4 regions of the Macrococcus sp. CoH-51_TC_04 genome follow, and region 2 is predicted to be linked to each of the others. Evidence: predicted binding sites of a transcription regulator. Region 2 holds the regulator's gene; each other region holds the start of a gene.
The links. The regulator Rex, encoded in region 2, represses fermentation and respiration genes when NADH is low (regulators of the CRP and FNR family bind a similar motif). The targets are predictions, from matches to a motif close to TTGTGAAATATTTCACAA.
Positions count from the first base shown of each region.

Region 1 (5,267 bases), on a different contig from region 2:
GTTGTAAAACGTCATCGTTTAATTGAATGTTTTCTGATTGAAACATTAGGCTATCGTTGGGATGAAGTACATATTGAAGCAGAAGTTCTCGAACACCGTGTATCAGACTTATTTATAGAACGTCTCGATGAAATGTTAAGCTATCCTAAATATTGTCCCCATGGGGCATTAATTCCAAGAGGCAGTTTACAGGAAGAGACACTCCATGCTATTACAGAACTGAATACTGGTGATTCATTCACACTGTCAAAAGTTCGTGATGAAGTGAGGTTGTTATCATACCTATACGAAAATGACATAAAGATCAATGATACATTAGTAATTCAATCTATAGACGAAGCGAATCATATTATGTATTTGAATAAAAATGATCAGCTTGTAAGCTTGAGTATGGAAAATGCGAAAAAACTATACTATAAATAATAATGAACGCCGAACTCTAGTTCGGCGTTCATTATTATCCTTCTATTTCATTTCTACTTCCGTTTAAATATGCATAAACAAGTCCTACAAAGATGCCGCCTCCGATGTAGTTACCGATATAAGCGAAAACAATATTTTTTAGAACATCAATCCATGATAATGCATCGATGTTATAGAACATCATTCCTGCAAACAACCCTGCATTGTAAACAACGTGTTCGTATGCCATAAATACGAATATTACAACACCGACACCGATAAAGAATACTTTTGCCAACATTTCTTTGCATTGAAGTGAGATATAAATTCCGATATTGATAAAGAAGTTTGCGAAAATCCCTTTTATTAAAATTGTAAGCCACGTAGAATCAATCGTTTTTGCGTTAACGGTTTTTGTAAGTGCAGTGACCATCTCCGGCGTCATTACTTTAGTTCCTGTCATCATACCGAATAGTATGAAGCCCCCAATGATGTTACCTATAAAACAGTATGTAAAAATCTTCATCACCTTAGGCATTGAAATAACTTTATAATAAAGACCAACAGTCATGAACATAAAGTTACTCGTTAGTAGTTCCGAGTTTGTCAGCACAATCATAACGAGTGCGATACTAAATGAAATTGCACCAAGTAAATTAATTAAACCTGGATTCGCCCCTGCAAACTGTGTTTTGACTGCGAGCATTAACACCGTCATAATTGCAAGTAAAAATCCAGACATGACAGACTTCAGTACGTATCTGCCCGGTGCACGGTCAACCATGATTTCTTTTGTAGCTACTTGACCAACAATATTTTCGATATTAGGTTTTGAAGCGTGTGTATCTTCAAGTGTTTTTACAGGTCGTTCCAGTGTCATAATACCCCTCCATATGTATGTGCATCATTTCACAATAATTTTAACACAATCAATCAATTTTATATATAGTAATAATACAATTATTATACAATATATTTAAGGATTAATAATGACAAAAAAATTAGGATAATTATTACTATCTCTAAATGAGAATTATAGGAATTAAATGATAAAATTTAATAGGATAAAACAATTCAATAACGCTAGTGACAACTTTAATTAAAATAATTATAAAATTAAATGTCTTTAGTTGACTTGTATTACCCATCATGTATAATAAGAAATGTAGAAATTAGAATTATTCTAAATAAGAATTTTATTAGAATTTCAGGAGGAATTTATTTATGTCATTAATCAACAAAGAAATTTTACCGTTTACAGCACAAGCGTATGATCCAAAAAGTGATGAATTTGTAGAAGTATCAAATGAGTCAATGAAAGGTTCTTGGAGCATCGTATGTTTCTATCCAGCGGACTTCACTTTTGTATGTCCAACTGAATTAGAAGATTTACAAGATCAATATGCAACATTACAAGATTTAGGTGTGAACGTATACTCTGTATCATGTGATACACACTTCACGCACAAAGCTTGGCATGATCACTCAGAAGCAATCTCTAAAATACAGTACACTATGATTGGTGACCCATCACATGTGATTGCACGTAACTTCGATGTGTTAGATGAAGAAGCTGGTCTTGCACAACGTGCTACATTCTTAATCGATCCAGACGGCGTTATTCAAACGATGGAAATTAACAACGATGGTATCGGTCGTGAAGCAAGCGTGTTAATTGATAAAGTGAAAGCTGCTCAATACGTAGCATCACATGATGGTGAAGTATGTCCGGCGAAATGGAAAGAAGGATCTGAAACTTTAACACCTGGTTTAGACTTGGTAGGTAAAATTTAATTATTTAACTTAGCGTTAATATCTATAGTGCCACAACGTATATATTGCGTTGTGGTCTCTATTATCTTTAAGGTGTATAAATATACAATAAAAGGAGCATAAGTAAATGTTAGACAGTAGTTTAAAACAACAATTAAGTCAATACCTTGAGTTACTTGAAGGTGAGATTATTTTAACAGCAAGTAAAGGTGAAGATAAAACTTCACAGGATATGATGGCATTATTAAATGAAATTAGTGAAATGTCGGACAAAATATCTATTAAAGAAGCAGTGCTTAAGAGAACACCTAGCTTCACAGTTGCGCGTCCTGAAGAGGAGGCACGTGTTACTTTTGCAGGTGTACCGTTAGGTCATGAATTTACATCGTTAGTGCTTGCTTTACTGCAAGTGAGCGGCAGAGCTCCAAAACTTGATGAAGCGGTAATCAATCAAATTAAAAAGATTAATCAGCCCTTAAATTTTGAAACGTTTGTAAGTCTAACTTGTACAAAGTGTCCTGATGTTGTCCAAGCATTGAACGTAATGTCGGTGCTTAATCCAAACATTACGCATACAATGATTGATGGTGCAGTATTCAGAGAAGAATCGAAAGATATTATGGCAGTACCTAGTATTTTCTTAGATGGTGAAGAGTTTGGCAGCGGCAAAATGACGGTTGAAGAGATCGTTAATCAAGTTGGTGGAGGCGCTGATGCATCAGAATTTGATGCAAGAGAGCCTTTCGATGTCCTTGTTATTGGTGGAGGACCTGCAAGTGCAGCAGCTTCAATCTATGCTGCGCGTAAAGGTTTAAGAACTGGTATTGTTGCAGAACGTATCGGGGGACAAGTAAATGATACTGCTGCAATTGAAAACTTTATTTCTGTAAAAGAAACGACAGGTCCGGAGTTTGCTCAGAACTTAGTTGATCATATTAAGAGCTATGATATTGATGTGATGAATGCAGTGCGTGTAGAATCGATTGAGAAAATTGATGATATGAGTTATGTCACACTTGAGAACGGTGGAAAGCTTTCAAGTAAAACATTGATTATTAGTACAGGTGCAAAATGGCGTAATATGAACGTGCCAGGTGAAGCTGAATATAAAAATAAAGGTGTAGCTTATTGCCCGCATTGTGACGGTCCTTTATTTGAAGGTAAACGTGTTGCAGTTGTCGGTGGCGGAAACTCTGGTGTAGAGGCTGCGATTGATCTTGCTGGTATTGTAGAGCATGTCACTTTACTTGAATTTGGTGAAGAACTAAGAGCTGATAAAGTATTGCAGGACCGTCTTGCTTCGTTAAAAAATGCAGAGATAATTAAATCTGCAGCTACGAAAGAGCTAACAGGTACAGATAAGCTTCAAGCCTTAACTTATATAGATCGTACTACAAATGAAGAACATACAGTTGATTTAGAAGGTGTCTTTGTGCAAATTGGTTTAGTGCCAAGCACTGAATTTGTTGGAGATTTAGTAGAGCGCAATAACCGTGGTGAAATCATCGTTGATCGCAATGGTGCTACAAATGTTCCGGGTATATTTGCAGCAGGGGATTGCACGGATCAAACATATAAACAAATTATTATTTCTATGGGTGCAGGTGCAACGGCAGCATTAAGTGCCTTCGACTATTTAATTAGAAATTAAGATTATCATCAATACCACTTAAGTAATAACTTACATTAAGTGGTATTTTTATTTTGTTTGTGCTTATAATAAAATGAGGAGGAATATTATGAAAAAATTATTTATCATTCTATCAGCAGTTTTATTATTAAGTGCGTGCAATCAAACAGAAGAAATTAAGCAGCAAAAAGATAAAAAGATCATTACGGTATCTGCAGCAGCAAGCTTGAAAGATGCGCTGAATGAAATTGAACAAAAATATGAAAAAAAATATCAGGCGATTAATTTAAAATTTAACTATGGTGCCTCAGGAACACTTGCTCAGCAAATAAAATCAGGTGCGCCTGTGGATATATTTATTTCTGCTGCTGAGGATAAAGTAGACATGCTCGTTGAAGATAATAAAATAAATAAAGATGAGAAAAAATCACTACTTAAAAATCATCTCGTACTTATCTCTAACAGTCCAATCAATAATGTACATGATTTAACATCTAATAAAATAGATAAAATTGCACTGGGCAACCCTGAATTAGTTCCTGCAGGAGCATATGGTAAGCAAATGCTTGAAAATGCTAATCTTTATCAGAAACTAGAAAATAAATACATATTAACTAAAGACGTGAGACAAGTTTTGACTTATGTTGAGACAGGGAATGTAGAAGCTGGCATTGTATATGCCTCAGATTTGAAATCTAGCGAGAAGATAAAGTATTCATTTACAATTAAAGATACATTGCATGACAAAATTATATATCCAGTAGCGATTATAAAAGATACGCATCACAAAGAAGAGGCACAAAAATTCTTTAACTATGTAGCACAGCCAGATACACTTAAAATATTTGAGAAATATGGCTTTGATCCAATAATATAAGGGATGAAATAGAGAAATTAAAATTAATCGTATAAAAAGTACCGAGATAAAATTATGATCGGTAAAGGAATCATGGAGTCAATTTAAAAGCTTGATAGAACTATCTATCGAGCTTTTTATTATTGATATGCATCGAATCACAAAATTAAAGATTCGAAAAGCGAAATGTTCAAACTATATTTAAATCTTTCTAATGTAAAGATGACGTATTCAAATGAATACGGTGAATTTTCAGCTAATAAACAGGTGTTAAAATATTATTATTTAATAATATTTTTAAAAGAACAAATCACATTTTTATTAAACAGACAATTAAGGGATGGACATACAAGATGTATAGATGACGAAGTACTAGGTCATTATTTACTAGCATTTGAAAGGGTGGCGCAACAGCTAGAAAAAGGTATTTTGTTTCCTTCAGTAACACTAGAACCAATTGAGGGTTCGCATCAATTACAACAATTATTAAGTGAACTCCAACAAATAAAATTATTGAAATAAAAAGAAATTTACACTTGTTACAGAATTTATAATAAATTAATGTTATCATCCTAGAATATATATATTATTATATATATAAAATAA
Region 1 covers NZ_JBVGOY010000005.1:61,575-66,841, forward strand. Annotated here, with positions in the region: gene ACZ2V4_RS06360 (metal-dependent transcriptional regulator) at 1-423, shown strand, start outside; gene ACZ2V4_RS06365 (formate/nitrite transporter family protein) at 458-1,282, opposite strand; gene ahpC (alkyl hydroperoxide reductase subunit C) at 1,627-2,196, shown strand; gene ahpF (alkyl hydroperoxide reductase subunit F) at 2,303-3,826, shown strand; gene modA (molybdate ABC transporter substrate-binding protein) at 3,915-4,682, shown strand; gene ACZ2V4_RS06385 (hypothetical protein) at 4,848-5,183, shown strand.
Region 1: a site for Rex is predicted at 1,300-1,317, ahead of ACZ2V4_RS06365 (formate/nitrite transporter family protein). Genes of this name have one in related genera too.

Region 2 (5,267 bases):
ACAACTCTTGAGTTCCCGACGCCAAAGATCATAACGCGTTTTGCACTTGTAATTGCCTGGGCCGCTTCATCAATTACTTTAGCAGAAATGACCTTCTCTGTATTATAAAGTGCTTGAATTGTATTGTTGAAGACTTTCTCTTTCATTACTTCTTCATCGTCTGTTAATTCAATCTTCGTCGGTACCTTTTTATCTGCAATTGTGTGAAGTTCACGTGCGAGCTCCACCTTAACCACTTTAATCCCAGATAATCCAAGACGCTTACTGAAGCGTACAATGGCTGCTTCACTTGTATTTGAAAGATGTGCAATTTCTTTGATTGGTAAGTTGACCACCTTTTCAGGGTACTCAATGACAACGTCGGCAATCCTTTTTTCAACTGGTGTAAAGCTATCGTACATCTTTGTAATTTGACCTAATACTGAATACATAATTTCAGCTCCTTACATCTTATTCAATTAATGTTATGCCCTATTTAATTTCAATTCGCTAGCTTCACTTCAGTATAAATATACTATTTGCTGAAAACAATTAAAACAAAAATTTTCTAAAATTTGTGGATGTTTTTATGCATCCTTTAAATCATACTTCCATAGCTTCAAATAAACATCCCCATGAACCGCCGATGTTCTAATGCCATCTGCTGATTCTGATGTATTAATACGCGTGGACATTACTGCTTCTCCATCATTGATAAATATCTCTATCGTCTGTTTATGAACAATGCAGTGTAACTTTGTCAATGGTTCGTGCAACGTAATAAACTTTGTATAGGGTTCATCAATCAAACCACTATCCGAACGATCCACAGTAAATATTCTTTTCTCTGTGTCATAGATCAATACCGTGCGCTCTTTTCTTGAAACACGTAATTCAAGTATATATTCTAAGGCATTATTCTCTATAATCTCAGCGACAAGTTCATAATTATTGCCTTCATAAGGATGCAGGCGAACATTCTTCCTTGTGGCGTAACCTTCTGCTGTTTCAAGTTTGCCTTGCCTACTAGAAGAAAGTAGTGGCCGTTGTCTTAGCTGTCCATCCTCGATTGACACAATCCTTGGTGTAGCAAGTACATCACCAATTCTGCCGATTAATAGGCAACGGTCTTGTTCATCCAGCATAAAGGTGACGGGCTGATAATCGAATCCATGGTCAGCAATATTATAATTCAATTGTGATGGATACACATCTAACTTGCTGCCGACTTGCGCTTCAAGTTCCTCTAATTCCTGCTCTGTTAATGGCACTATCTGGGATTCCTTCATCATAATTCTCCTTGAAATATATTACTTATATTCTATCAGAAAATATAAAAAAAGAAGTAGCTTTGTCACTACTTCTCAAGTTCTTCTTCAATCAGTTTCTGTTCACCTTTTAAATATTGTCTATAGCCGATCTTGCTTATTTGGATACTCACTTCATACAGCAGTAACATCGGCACAGCGAACATTAAATACGTCATAAAGTCAGCAGGTGCAATTAATGCGGCAAAGACAAATAAAATAAAATAAGCATACTTACGGTTCTTACTTAAGAACATCGGTGTGACGATACCAAGTCGTGTTAAGAACAGTAAAAGAATCGGTAACTGAAAGACAAACCCGAAAGGCAGCGTAAAGCGCAGCATTTCGTTAAAGTACTCTCTTACACCAATCATCTGGTTGACACCAATCTCGCTTGCGAGCCCTAACGTAAAGAAGATGAGGTAAGGAAATACTAAATAATAACTGAACAATAGCCCAGCAAGAAATAATATAATACTGATCGGAATATATGCTAACGTAGCGCTTCTTTCTTTGGGATGCAGTCCGGGTGAGATAAACGCCCATATTTGATACAGAATAACAGGCGAGATTAAGATGAGTGCAATTAACATAATCACTGTAATATAAATTGTCAGCGGATCACTTACTTTAAAGTAATGTAAAGTAATTTCTTTTGGCACATCATCCTTCGTCAAGTACTTTGTGACCGGCTTTCCGAAGTAGAATCCGACGATAACGCCTGCTACTAAGAAGTAACAGACTGTCATAATTCGTTTACGCAGTTCTTCTAAATGCTCAACTACTGTTAAATCATCTTTATTCATGTAAGGAATTGACCTCCTCATACAAAAAGCGGCACTACATCGCCGCTTTAAAATTTCAATTTATTTGATATCTTTGTTATCTTTATCTTCGTGATCCTTCATGATGCCATCTGTTGCATCTTTGAATTCTTTAAGAGATGTTCCCATGGCACGACCAAACTCTGGTAATTTCTTAGGACCAAAGATAATTAAAGCGATAATTCCTAGAAATATAACAACTGGTCCTGATAATGCTAAACCTAAAAACATATATTTATCCCCCTAATGATTTTTCATAAAGAAAATTAATGATTGTAATTCTACGCCGAGATCAATGTGATGTACATGTACTCCGCTCGGTACATTTAAACGTTCTGGTGTAAAGTTTAATATACCTTTTATTTGTGCTTTTGTCACTCTATTTGCGACGTCTTGAGCAACACTACCTGGAACCGTTAAGATAACGACTTGAATCCCTGTAGCTTCTACAACCTTCTCAAACTCTTTCATATCCTGAACTTCAATCTTGCCAATCTTACGACCAATCGCTTCATCATTCACATCGAATGCTGCTGTTATCTTCATTCTATCATTAATCGAGAAGTTGTAGTTCACTAGTGCTGTCCCTAAATTACCGACACCGATAATCGCGACCTTCGTAATCATATCTTGCTGTAACGTCGTCTTAAAGAAATTTAGCAGGAATTTAACGTTATATCCGTATCCTTTCTTGCCAAGTTCTCCAAAATAAGAAAAATCTCTGCGTATTGTTGCAGAATCAATCTGTAATCCTTCACTTAATTCCTTACTGCTCACTCGTTCAACATTTGAATTATATAACGTATTAACAAAACGATAATATAAAGGAAGTCGTTTCAAAGTGGCTTTAGGAATCTTGATTTGGTCCTTCGACATCCTATTCACCCGTTTCTATTTTTTGTGATAACTTTCACATCGATATAATTATAACATCTATACTAATAAATGACTATGTGAAATTATGAATTAACGATAAATGATTCCCACTGATATCACACTACTGTACAATAAAAGAGAGGTGAACAAAGTGATACTATTACAAGCTAGTAATTTAACAAAATCCTATTCAGGTGAAAATATATTCTCAAATGTAAAATTTGAAGTTAAATCCAATGACCGTATAGCCATTGTCGGCAGAAATGGTGCCGGAAAGACGACATTAATGAAGATTCTTGCTGGAACTGAAGACTACGATTCAGGTCATCTGTCTATTGCTAAACATGTAAACGTTGGTTACTTAACACAGCAGATGACTTTAAATGCTGAAGGTACAGTCTATGAGGCTATGAAGAAACCCTTCTTACATTTAGAGCGCATGCAGCAGGAGTTAAATAGCATCGCCACTTACTTAAGTGAACAGAGTGAAGATGCACAGAGTGATGCATATCAAGAGAAATTAGCAGAATACGAAAGACTGCAGCAAAAGTTCGAATCACAAGATGGTTATTTATATGAAACGAAGATCAAATCTGTCTTAACAGGATTAAGCTTCACAGAAGAAGACTTCCATAAGAAAATAGATAACTTCTCTGGCGGACAGAAGACACGTCTCGCACTTGCTGAGATGCTACTTCATAATCCCGACTTACTATTACTTGATGAACCGACGAACCATCTTGATATGGATACAACTGCATGGCTGGAAAATTACTTAACGACGTACAACGGTGCCATCGTCATTATTTCACATGACCGTTATTTCTTAGATAAGGTTGCGAATACAGTATATGATGTCGCGCTCGGACAAGTAACGAAATATGCCGGTAACTATTCAAAATTTATTGAACTGCGTGATCAATTCTATGATAAGATGCAGGCCGAATATGAGCGTCAGCAGGCTGAAATCAAACGACTAGAAACATTCGTACAGAAGAATATTACACGTGCATCGACGAGTGGCATGGCAAAGTCCCGCCGCAAAGTATTAGAGAAGATGACAAAGATCGATATGCCAAAACAAGACGACCACTCAATGAACCTGCGCTTTACTATAGATAAAGAAACAGGAAATGACGTACTGCGTTGTACTGATCTTGCAATCGGCTATTCAACGCCTCTTGCAACCAATATCAACTTTGATGTCTCTAAACAAGACGCAATCGCATTTATCGGCCCGAATGGCATCGGCAAGACAACGCTCATCAAAACAATTGCTAAATTATTAAAGCCTCTTTCTGGAGAGGTTCATTACGGTGCAAACTTGTCGATTGGTTATTACGATCAGAAACAAGCTGAATTCTCATCGAACAATACCGTGCTGGAAGAATTATGGCAGTACTATCCTGCAATGCCTGAGAAAGAAATCAGAACTGTGCTTGGACGTTTCTTATTCGTACAAGATGATGTCAAGAAAATCATCAATGACTTATCCGGTGGCGAAAAAGCTCGACTCCAGCTCGCAAAGCTTAGCCTTGAAAATCATAACGTGCTCATACTCGATGAGCCGACGAACCATTTAGACATCGATGCGAAAGAAGTACTGGAAGATGCACTCATCCATTACCCAGGAACATTGCTCTTTGTCAGTCACGACCGTTATTTTATCAACAAACTCGCAACGAAAGTATTCCATATGGATAAAGAGGGCGGGCGTATGTTCCTAGGCGACTATTCTTACTTCATTGAAAAAGAAGAAGAACGTATGGCCATACTTGCACATCAAGCAGAAGAACAAACGAAATCCGTAAATAAAGAGAACGACTATAACGCATTCAAAGCGAACCAAAAAGAGATCAGAAAGCTAGAGCGACAAAAAGAAAAGCTGGAAACGCAAATCGAAACAAACGAAGAGCGTATCAATGAAATTGAACTCGAACTTACAAAGCCAGAAGTATTCAGTGATATCGAAAAAGCAAACACATTCAATGAAGAACTTATTATACTCAATAGTGAAAATGAAAAATTACTTGAAAAATGGTCAGACATCGAAATGGCATTAGAAGGATAATTTTTCATTAATACACGCTATTTTCTGAAAACAGATATTCACACAGTTATACACAATAAAAATGTTATATTATAAGTAATCCACAAAGTTATTATACTTATCCACAGATTTGCAGCAAAAACATATCGCTTTTAATGTGTAAAAAGTACTATTGACATATAGTTATGCACATTTTGTTAACAACTTGTGTACAAGTACGTATGTTCGTGT
Region 2 covers NZ_JBVGOY010000003.1:145,256-150,522, forward strand. Annotated here, with positions in the region: gene ACZ2V4_RS04750 (MurR/RpiR family transcriptional regulator) at 1-431, opposite strand, end outside; gene ACZ2V4_RS04755 (GH32 C-terminal domain-containing protein) at 567-1,268, opposite strand; gene tatC (twin-arginine translocase subunit TatC) at 1,337-2,092, opposite strand; gene ACZ2V4_RS04765 (twin-arginine translocase TatA/TatE family subunit) at 2,153-2,341, opposite strand; gene ACZ2V4_RS04770 (redox-sensing transcriptional repressor Rex) at 2,354-2,986, opposite strand; gene ACZ2V4_RS04775 (ABC-F family ATP-binding cassette domain-containing protein) at 3,138-5,057, shown strand.

Region 3 (5,267 bases), on a different contig from region 2:
GTCCCAAATGAATGAACGCGTAGGTTGATGACGTCTGCCATCGCGAATGCTGCACCTTGAATAACTGCATATACCGCATAAAGTGGTGCTGCTACAAACATGAACATAAATTCTAAAGGTTCTGTTACACCAGTTAAGAATACTGCGATTGCAGCTGATAAATACATTGATTTATATTTTGGTTTCTTGTCTTTATCAACATTACGGTACATCGCATAAGCAAGCCCCATTAAAATACCGCTTGAACCAATCATTTGTCCTACTTTAAAACGTGCAGGTGTAAATGTATTTAATACGTGATGATATTGCGCTGTATCTCCAGCGTGATTTAAGTTTACTAAATCTGTTGCCCATGCTAGCCACAATGGATCTTGTCCATACACTTTCGTCCCTGCTTGTGCACCAGAAAGAATTTCATATGTTCCACCAAGTTGCGTATAGTTAATTGGAATTGTAAGCATATGGTGTAATCCGAATGGTAATAATAAACGCTCTAAAAATCCAAATAAGAACGGTGCTAAGATAGGCGCTGTATCCTTAGATGTTGCAATCCATAGACCAAAGTTGTTAATACCAGCTTGTATATAAGGCCATACGATTGATAGTACAATTGCTACAATTGTCGACCATAAAATAACGACAAACGGTACAAAACGTTTACCATTGAAGAATGATAATGCATCTGGCAACTTACGGTAGTTATAATATTTGTTATATGCATTGGCACCAACAAATCCTGCGATAATCCCTACGAACACACCCATATTTAAAGCCGGTGCCTCTAACACACTCGTAAAGAACCCTTTCACCATAATCTTAGTGCCGAATAACGTGTGTGTAAACGCTTTGTCATCTGCTAACATTGCACTGTTTACACCAAAGACCGCACCTGTAATACGGTTGATTAATATAAATGCGATTCCTGCTGCAAATGCCCCACCTGCACGCTCTTTCGCCCAGCTTCCTCCGATTGCTAACGCAAAGAGTAGATGTAGATTTCCAATAATCGCCCAACCTATACTCTCTATGACACTACCAATTGTAATCAACATCTGCATATCCGGACTGATTAATGGAATCGATTTCCCGATACTGATCATCAACCCAGCAGCTGGCATTACTGCAACAACGACCATCAATGCTTTTCCGAACTTTTGCCAGAATTCAAAACTTAATAATTTTTTCACTACATTCAACTCCTTTTATTTTTATGCAACCGGTTTCGTTGAATTCAATATATCACTGTAACTTATTTTTGTAAATAGTAACTTTAATAAGCTTTTATAAGTGTATTGACTAATGCAATCGTTTGCTCCATCATAGAGATAAATCATGTAACGTGGAGGAAAACTATGGCAATAACCGTTAAAGACGTTGCACACGCTGCAGGTGTTGCAACAAGCACAGTGTCACGCGTGATCAATGATCATCCGAGCATCTCACAGGCGACAAAGAAGAAAGTTCAGAAAGTAATGGATGAACTCGGCTACGTTCCGAATATTTCTGCAAGAAATCTTGGGAAGCGTACGACGAGTGCTATAGGCATCATTTTGCCACCACTCGATTCCAAAGAGCGTCTTGCTAATCCATTCTTCCTTGAAATTATTGAAGCGATAAACGGGGAAGCACGAACTCATAACTTAACCACAGCTCTTGCAATTGCGAAAGACATCGATACATTGTTCGAGAATGTTAAAGCGATGCATACTGAAAAGCAAGTTGGCGGCTTTATCATTACATACTCTGTCATTGATGATCCTATCATTGAATATTTGCGTAAACATAGTATTCCTTTCGTATTAATCGGACAACCTTATGACGCACTTTCAAATACAATTTATGTAGATAATGATAACCAGCTCCTCGGTCAGCAAGCGACCGATTATTTAATCAAAAATGGCCATCAAAACATACTCTTTATCACAAATACGACAACAGAGAACATTTTCTATGAACGATACTTCGGCTATCAGAAATCGATGATGATGGCACAGTTAAATGCACATCAAAGCCTGACACTAAATGCGCCAGATGACTACATCAAATTTGAAGATAAAATACAGGCTACAAATACGACAGCAATTATCGCGCTGGATGATATTTTTGCTTTGCGTATTATTCAGCTGGTTGAATTATATGGTTATAGAGTGCCAGATGATATTTCAGTGATTAGCTTTAACAATTCAATATTTTCAACGCTCACGCATCCTTATTTAACAACGCTGGATATAGAAACTGAAAAACTCGGTCAAATAGCGATGCATAAACTTGCAAGCCTAATAAAAGGTGACAGAATAGAGGGCACGCGTTTTGTTATTCCACATAAACTGATTGAAAGAGAAACAGTAATCACAAAAAGGCACGCATCAAAATGATGCGTGCCTTTCATTCTTTAATCGTCTTCACAAACGTAAACAGTACCACCGTCTGTAGGAACAACATTATTCCAAGTCCAATCCTAATATATAAATGATCGACCATATACATTGAAAATCCAACAACGATATATACTGACAGTAATAGTTGAAATTTCTTCTTCATCGTATATCCTTTTTGTTCATAAAACTCCTGCACATAACTTTTATATAGCCTTGTTCGCACGAGCCATTCATGAAAACGATCAGAACTGCGTGCGAAACAGAATACTGCCAGCAGTAAAAATGGCGTTGTCGGCAAAAGTGGTAATGCTGCACCGATGAAGCCAAGTACAGTCGATATGATTCCTATAGCAATCAAAAAATATTTCACAAGCATTCTCCTACAATTTGTTCGTATCTTAATAGTATAGGAATTTAGTATGTTTTACCAACAAGTTAGTAAAGTAATACTTGTGACAATTACGTGGCATTATGTTTAAATGACTTTACAATATATTAAAACACGCTTATTCTTAATTGTGAAATTAATCACGAATAAAGAAAAGAGATGACCTGAATGTTCGGAATATCATTGTCCGGGTTAATATTACGCTTTATCATCGGTGGTGCTGCAGTAGCTGGCGCATCTATCATTGCAAGTAAAGTAGGTGGTAAAATCGGTGGTATCTTTGCTACACTTCCTGCTGTATTTCTAGCAGCAATACTTGCACTATCAGTCGATCACCACGGCGAAGATTTAGTAAATGCTTCGATGAATTTAAGCAGCGGTGCCGTCATCGGTATTACGAGCTGCATCTTAACTGTTACCTTCGCATCATACTTTGTACCTAAGACAGGATTTAAGAAAGGCGCTGTGTTATCAACGCTTTGCTGGTTTGTTATTTCTTGCGTATTATTCGCATTCAAAAATATCTAAAGGAAGTCTTTCAGATGAAAATAAAAATACTATTATTAAAATTCCTCATCGGCGGAAGCACTGTTGCTTTCAGCTATATCATTTCAAAAGTAATCCCATGGGAAGATTTTGGCGGTATATTCGCAACATTCCCCGCTGTATTCCTCCTTTCCCTTGTAATTGCAGGTATGGAGTACGGTAATAAATTTGCAACGAACGTATGTCGCGGTGCTGTATTCGGCATGACTGGCGGTTTGATCAGCATACTCGTTACATGGAGTATGTTAAGCACAACTTCAAACTATGCTCTGAGTATAGTTACAGGATTTATCGCATGGTTTGGGAGCGCGCTTACAATTTCTAAAGTTGTCAGCCTCGTTCATCATGCTGTAGCACATAAATCCCTTAAACATTCCTCTACACACGCAAAATAAGGTAGAATACCTGCTAGCACAAGCTCATTTAACCCTGCTAAAAATGCCATCATCGCAAGTAAAAACAAATTAACCTTCATTATAACCTCCAAAATAAAAAGCGCCTTCCATATCGGAAGGCGCTGTAATCATCATATAAATGAAAACCGGCACAAAGCCACCTTTAGAAATATTATAAAGCGCATAAAATGAGTTGTAAACACTATAACCCAAGCTCACGCATCATCGCTTTATGCTGTTTATCCTGCTTTACTGACACTTGATCAATATCAAGATCACGTGCTTTACTTTCTATTTCTTTCATTGAATATGTTTTAAAAACATCTGACACTTTCATATCCAAAGCTTCAGCAACTGCCTGAATCATCTTCTTCTCTTCAAGCGTTACATAAACATTCATCATCGGCATAAAATCATTCCTTTCAATATAGTTATCATAAATAAAACTTAAAGAATTATCTAGTGGGACGTATTATACATGATAAAACGTCACATCTCCATAGCTTTTAAATTGGTTGTCTTCAACAATAACGATACCGTTATCTCCTATTGCATATACCGGAATATTTCTTTCCATGATTACTTTATCAATATATGCATCATGGTCGTCGGACTTCTCATAATGAACTTCAACATCAAATCCATGTAACAATTCTAAACTATAATGATAGGAGAAGTGATTATAATCCTTGTCAGGCGTAATGTGGAAGTTTTCAATCTGAACCATCGCACCTGCGCTGAAACCAATAACTGTTCCTTTAAACTTCTGAATCGATTTTATTACATCCATATCCTTCAGACGCTTCATCATTAAATCTGGGTATCCTCCCGAGAAGAACAGTACATCCGCTTTATTAATCTTCTCTTTTAAAGTCCGAGATGTATCAGAATAATACTTTGCCCAGGAAATATCTTTTTTATTCACTCCAAAACTCACGAGCGGATTCACCATTTGTAAATAATATTTGCTGCGGAGTCCATATATTTTCAGCCAATCTCGTTCATTTTTGACGATATCACCAAATGCGAAAGGAATGACGAGCACTTTTTTATTTTCTAAGTACTTCTGTAATATATTATTCCAGCCTGATTTGGCCTGGAATGTGCTCATGAGTATGTTTGTCATAGATGCCACCTCGTGTAAATTTTTATTAATTTTACCACAACTGTTGACCTTAACGTTGCGTAAAGGTGTAATTTAATTAAAGGAGAGATTCAAATGACGGAACAACAGAAGCTTGAAGCATTTAAAGAAGAAAAACTGAAAGAGAATGAAGTACTGTACGGACAAGAGATTTTTGAATATCATAAGTCGTGGCTTGAAATAATGAGCGGGATGTATAGCACTGAATATCATAGAAATATGGCATCACTTTATGTGCAGGATGAGCGATTTGCACAGTACTATAACGACCGTGTTGAAGGAAGTTGCGAACGTTTAAGCGAAACGATTTTGCATTACACAAAATAAATAATATTTTCAAAATTGTAATTTGTCACCCTTGTTTTATCGGTATATATTAAAGTAGAGGTGACGAAATGTTTGTAAAAACTTATGAG
Region 3 covers NZ_JBVGOY010000007.1:27,473-32,739, forward strand. Annotated here, with positions in the region: partial or broken gene ACZ2V4_RS07670 (PTS transporter subunit IIBC) at 1-1,187, opposite strand, end outside; gene ACZ2V4_RS07675 (LacI family DNA-binding transcriptional regulator) at 1,353-2,375, shown strand; gene ACZ2V4_RS07680 (YbaN family protein) at 2,386-2,754, opposite strand; gene ACZ2V4_RS07685 (DUF3147 family protein) at 2,935-3,294, shown strand; gene ACZ2V4_RS07690 (DUF3147 family protein) at 3,315-3,707, shown strand; gene ACZ2V4_RS07695 (hypothetical protein) at 3,910-4,116, opposite strand; gene ACZ2V4_RS07700 (Type 1 glutamine amidotransferase-like domain-containing protein) at 4,180-4,833, opposite strand; gene ACZ2V4_RS07705 (TipAS antibiotic-recognition domain-containing protein) at 4,927-5,178, shown strand; gene ACZ2V4_RS07710 (nuclease-related domain-containing protein) at 5,247-5,267, shown strand, end outside.
Region 3: a site for Rex is predicted at 2,895-2,912, ahead of ACZ2V4_RS07685 (DUF3147 family protein). Genes of this name have one in related genera too.

Region 4 (5,267 bases), on a different contig from region 2:
CAGTGTCCGGGAAGAATCCGACAATTCCTACAAAGAAGAACACTAAGAAGACATTCGTTACTTCCCATACCGGGTTCAAGTAACGTTTGATGACGTCTCTTAAATCGTTCTCCTGATGTGTCAGCTTGGCATACAGTATAAAGAATCCTGCACCAAAATCAATGGCACCGAGAATAATATAACCGAATAAGAACGTCCACAGTACGAGTATTCCAATATGTTGATAGTCCATTATACTCTACCCCCATTATACGTTGATTCATATGTTTCAATATCTCGTGCTGCAGGCTTATCCTTGAACATTCTGATGAGTACATAACTACAGCTGAATCCGATTATGAGATAAAGTAACCCAAATCCTACAAGCACTAAGCTGACACCTTCTGCATGCGTCACGCCTTGAGCGACTTTCATATATCCTCTGAGTAACCATGGCTGTCTGCCCATCTCAGCTAAGAACCAGCCGAACTCTATCGCAAGCATACATAACGGACCTGTAAGTGCCATTAAATAAAGCATAAAGTTGCTCGTACTCACCTTTGTACGTACTTTCTTCAAGATGACATAAAGGACACTCACAGCAAACGAGAACATCCCGAAAAATACCATCAGATCAAAGAAATAATGAATAATTAATGGCGGACGTTCATCTGCTTTAAACTCATTCAATCCTTTAACTTCTGTATTAAAGCTGTTATCTGCCAGAAAACTTAAGACACCAGGAATCTTGATCGCACCTTTAACTTCATGTGTCTTTTCATCTAGTACACCGAAGAGTACAAGATCTGCTTGCTTCTCAGATTCGAAATGCCATTCCATCGCTGCAAGCTTCTCAGGCTGTTCATTATGCAGGAACTTCGCAGAAAGGTCACCTGCAAGAATGGTCAATAAACTGAAGATTAGACCGACAATCATCGCCATATTAAGTGCTGATTTATGATATTGTCTATCCTCAGCAAATTTATTCTTCAGTAATTTCACTGCCGCGACACTTGCCACACAGAAAGCAATCGTCATGCCACCTGTTGTTACAACATGGAATGCACGTACGAAAAATGAAGGATTGAGCATCGCTGCAATCGGATCGATATTCACCAGTACCCCGTCCTTCAGATCGAAACCTTGTGGTGTATTCATAAACGAGTTGACGCTTGTGATAAATAATGCGCTTAATGTCGAACCGATGATGATCGGAATATTTAATATCCAGTGTATCCATTTATTTTTGAAACGATCCCACGTATAAAGGTAGATACTTAAAAATATTGCTTCAAAGAAAAACGCGAATGTTTCCATAAATAATGGTAATGCAATCACCTGGCCTCCAAGCTTCATAAATGACGGCCAAAGTAACGATAATTGTAATCCGATAATTGTACCGGTTACAACGCCCACTGCGACAGTAATTGTAAATGCTTTCGCCATACGACGTGCAAGTGCAATATATTTCATATTCCCTGTCTTAATACCGATACCTTCAGCAATCATGATCATAAGTGGCATACCCACGCCAATCGTTGCGAAGATAATATGAAAACCTAAAGTCATCGCAGTTAAAATTCTACTCATAACGAGTCCATCCATTAATAAAATCCTCCTTTTGTGATAATACTCACATAACATTTATTGTATATTACTCTGTTCCTTTTTTAAAGTAATTGAACCACTTATTTATGACAAATCTGTGTTATAATCATGTCATTATAAAAAAAGGAGCACTGTTATGAATATTGAAATCTATACACAGGACGATTGTCCGCCATGTACATTTATAAAACAATATTTCACTAATAAAGGTTATACATTTACCGAAAAAAATATTTCACATATGCCCTATAAGATCGAGATGATAGACTACGATGCGATGAGCACGCCGCTTATCAAGATTGACGATGCGCTCTTCTATCAGCCGGATATCGACAAGATTGAAGCGTATCTTCATGCTTAAACAATTGATGTATGCCTTTATCGACCATTTCGGTGAACGACTGATTCCCTTGATGCCCAATCCCGTCAATCAATTGAAGCTCAGCCACATCAAACTTAAAGGACTCCATAAGAAGCATGATAGACCCTTACGGATTGTCCATCTTTCAGATATGCATATCGGTTTTCAGTTTGATTATGAAGATCTTATCCATGTAATCAAACAGGTGAATCAGCAGAAACCTGATATCGTCTGTATCACAGGAGATGTATTTGATAATCTGGACCGTTTCAAAGAAAATTCTGACCGCTATATACCGCTCTTTAAGACGATACAGGCGCGTCACAAGTTCTTCGTATATGGCAATCACGATCAGCGCGCACATCGCACACATGACCTGGAACGCGTGATGCAGCATGCAGAAATTGAGATCCTGAATAACTACGGAAAGTATATTACATATGATAATGAATCGATCTATATGTGCGGGACTGACGATATCATCAATAGCGGCGGTAACATCGATCAGATGCTTTACAACAAGACACATCATGCCTATACCATTGCACTCATCCACGAACCTGACTTTGCACGTTTCACGAAACGGTTCGATGTCGATCTGCAGCTCTCCGGACATTCACATGGCGGACAGATCGCCCTGCCAATACTCGGTGCACCAGTGAGACCGATGCTTGGTAGAAAGTATTACCGTGGACTCTATACATTAAAGTACAGGCAGCATAAGATGCAGCTACATACCTCAACCGGGCTCGGAACGACCCATTTTCCAGTACGCATCGGTGTGCGACCGGAGATCACCCTGATCGAGATTAATAAATAACTATACAAATAACCCGAATAATAGAGAAAATGAATTACATTTCCCCTATTATTCGGGTTTTATTGATTCAACTTAAATTTAATTCAGATTATAGATATGCATCTACGAGCTGCACAACTTCTTCTTGTGTCGCACAGTTTAAAGCCTGCTCAGCTACTTTCGCCATCTCTGGCTGACTTAAGTTCTTAATCTGGCGACGTGCACCTAAGATACTTGTCGCACTCATACTGAACTCATCAAGACCTAGACCTAGCAATAACGGAATCGCTGTCGTATCTCCTGCCATTTCTCCACACATTCCTGTCCATTTACCTTCTTTATGACTGGCATCAATAACTTGCTTGATCAGTCTTAAGATTGCTGGATTGTAAGGTTGGTAAAGATAAGAGACACGTTCGCTCATACGGTCTGCTGCCATCGTATATTGAATAAGATCATTCGTACCGATACTAAAGAAGTCAACCTCTTTCGCAAAGATATCGGCCATTGCTGCTGTAGAAGGAATCTCTACCATGATTCCAAGCTCGATATCGTCAGCAACTTTAACTTTATCTGCAGTTAAACTCGCTTTCTCTTCTTCTAAGATTGCTTTCGCCTCACGGAATTCGTTAATTGTCGCAATCATCGGGAACATGATGCTCAGTTTACCGTGGATGGATGCACGCAGTAACGCACGAAGCTGCGTTCTAAAGATATCCTGCTGATCCAGACAAAGTCGAATCGCACGGTATCCAAGGAACGGGTTCATCTCTTTCGGTAAGTTTAAGTACGGAAGCTCTTTATCTCCACCGATATCTAATGTACGCACAACAACACGTTTACCGTCCATCTCAGATAGCACCTTCTTGTATGCTTCAAACTGTTCGTCTTCAGAAGGCATGGTATCGCGTCCCATATAAAGGAACTCTGTACGATAGAGCCCGATACCTTCTGCACCATTATTCTTAACGCCTTCAAGATCATTCGGTGTACCGATGTTCGCAGCAAGCTCTACGTGCTTACCTTCTTTAGTGACCGTCTTATCGTTAACCAGCTGCTTTAATTCTTCTTTCTCTTGCAAGAAAGCAGATTGTCGTGCTTTATACCCCGTAATCGTCTGCTCATCTGGATTGATGATGACTTCTCCTGAAATACCGTCAACAATTACAAAATCTCCTTGCTGCACAGCACCGGTAATATTTTTAGTACCAACAACCGCTGGAATTTCTAATGAACGGCTCATAATCGCTGAATGGCTTGTACGCCCACCGATATTTGTCGCAAATCCTTGAACAAACTTCTTGTTCAGCTGCGCCGTATCAGAAGGTGTTAAGTCTTCTGCAATGATGACAACAGGCTCATCAATCATCGTTGGATTTGGTAGTGACACACCAAGAATATGCGACAATACGCGTTTAGATACATCTTTAATATCTGCTGCACGTTCTTTCATATATTCATTATCCATCGATTCAAATATTGTGATAAAGTTCGTTGAAACTTCAGAGAGGCTTGTTGCTGCATTCATCTGATTATTTCGAATGTTATCTTCAATCGGATTAATAAGTTCAGGGTCTTCAAGTACAAGCAGATGTGCATCAAAGATTGCTGCCTTATCTGGCCCAAGCGCTACTTCTGCATTGTTACGAATCTGTGTCAACTCTACCTTTGATTGATTGATGGCAGCTTTGAATTTCTCAACTTCTGCATCTACATCTGTTACTTTTTCATTGTTAAAAGACAGATCAGGTTCAACCAGAAGGTATGCTTTGGCAATTGCAATGCCATCTGATGCACCGATACCTTTTAAAGTTGTCATTATTTGCTTAAACCTTCTTTAACTAATACTTCACTGATTGCATCGATTGCTTCTTTCTCATCGCTACCTTCAGCATAGATTGTAATTTCTGCGTCTTTACCCACACCTAGACTCATAACACCCATGATTGATTTTAAGTTTACTTTCTTCGCATTATATTCTAATTGAATATCAGATTCAAATTTACTTGCAGTTTGAACTAACATTGTTGCTGGACGTGCATGGATTCCTGTTTCGTCAATAATTACATAAGATTTTTGTTCCATAATAATAATCTCCTTTTGGCTGCATTATGCATTAATTTAATATATAAACTACTTGTCTATACGCTTTCAATATACCAAATTTTTTGACGAAACTCAATCATTTGGATACAGAGCAACAAGCTGTCAAATATTTCTGTTAAAATGTTCACAAAGCATTTAAACGATAAGGTCACGTGCGACACGTTCGCATTTGTCGATATGCTGCTCACCGAGCTTCTTCATCATATAATAGCTGATTGTACCGCTGACCGCCTGGCCGATAACTGGCACCCATTTTGACTGTTTCAGTGCTTCACGACGTAGCATCATCTTGAATACCACAGCAACAAAGCCTTTTGTAACTTTCTTGCCGATGAAGTCACTTCCAGACTTCGCAGCTGAAAAGACGATCTTCTGTTTAATATCATCTGCATAACCACTAACCTGCTTATGACT
Region 4 covers NZ_JBVGOY010000010.1:39,179-44,445, forward strand. Annotated here, with positions in the region: gene ACZ2V4_RS09425 (cytochrome d ubiquinol oxidase subunit II) at 1-232, opposite strand, end outside; gene ACZ2V4_RS09430 (cytochrome ubiquinol oxidase subunit I) at 232-1,584, opposite strand; gene ACZ2V4_RS09435 (glutaredoxin family protein) at 1,724-1,948, shown strand; gene ACZ2V4_RS09440 (metallophosphoesterase) at 1,941-2,768, shown strand; gene ptsP (phosphoenolpyruvate--protein phosphotransferase) at 2,857-4,566, opposite strand; gene ACZ2V4_RS09450 (phosphocarrier protein HPr) at 4,566-4,832, opposite strand; gene ACZ2V4_RS09455 (DUF697 domain-containing protein) at 4,989-5,267, opposite strand, start outside.
Region 4: a site for Rex is predicted at 1,601-1,618, ahead of ACZ2V4_RS09430 (cytochrome ubiquinol oxidase subunit I). Genes of this name have one in related genera too.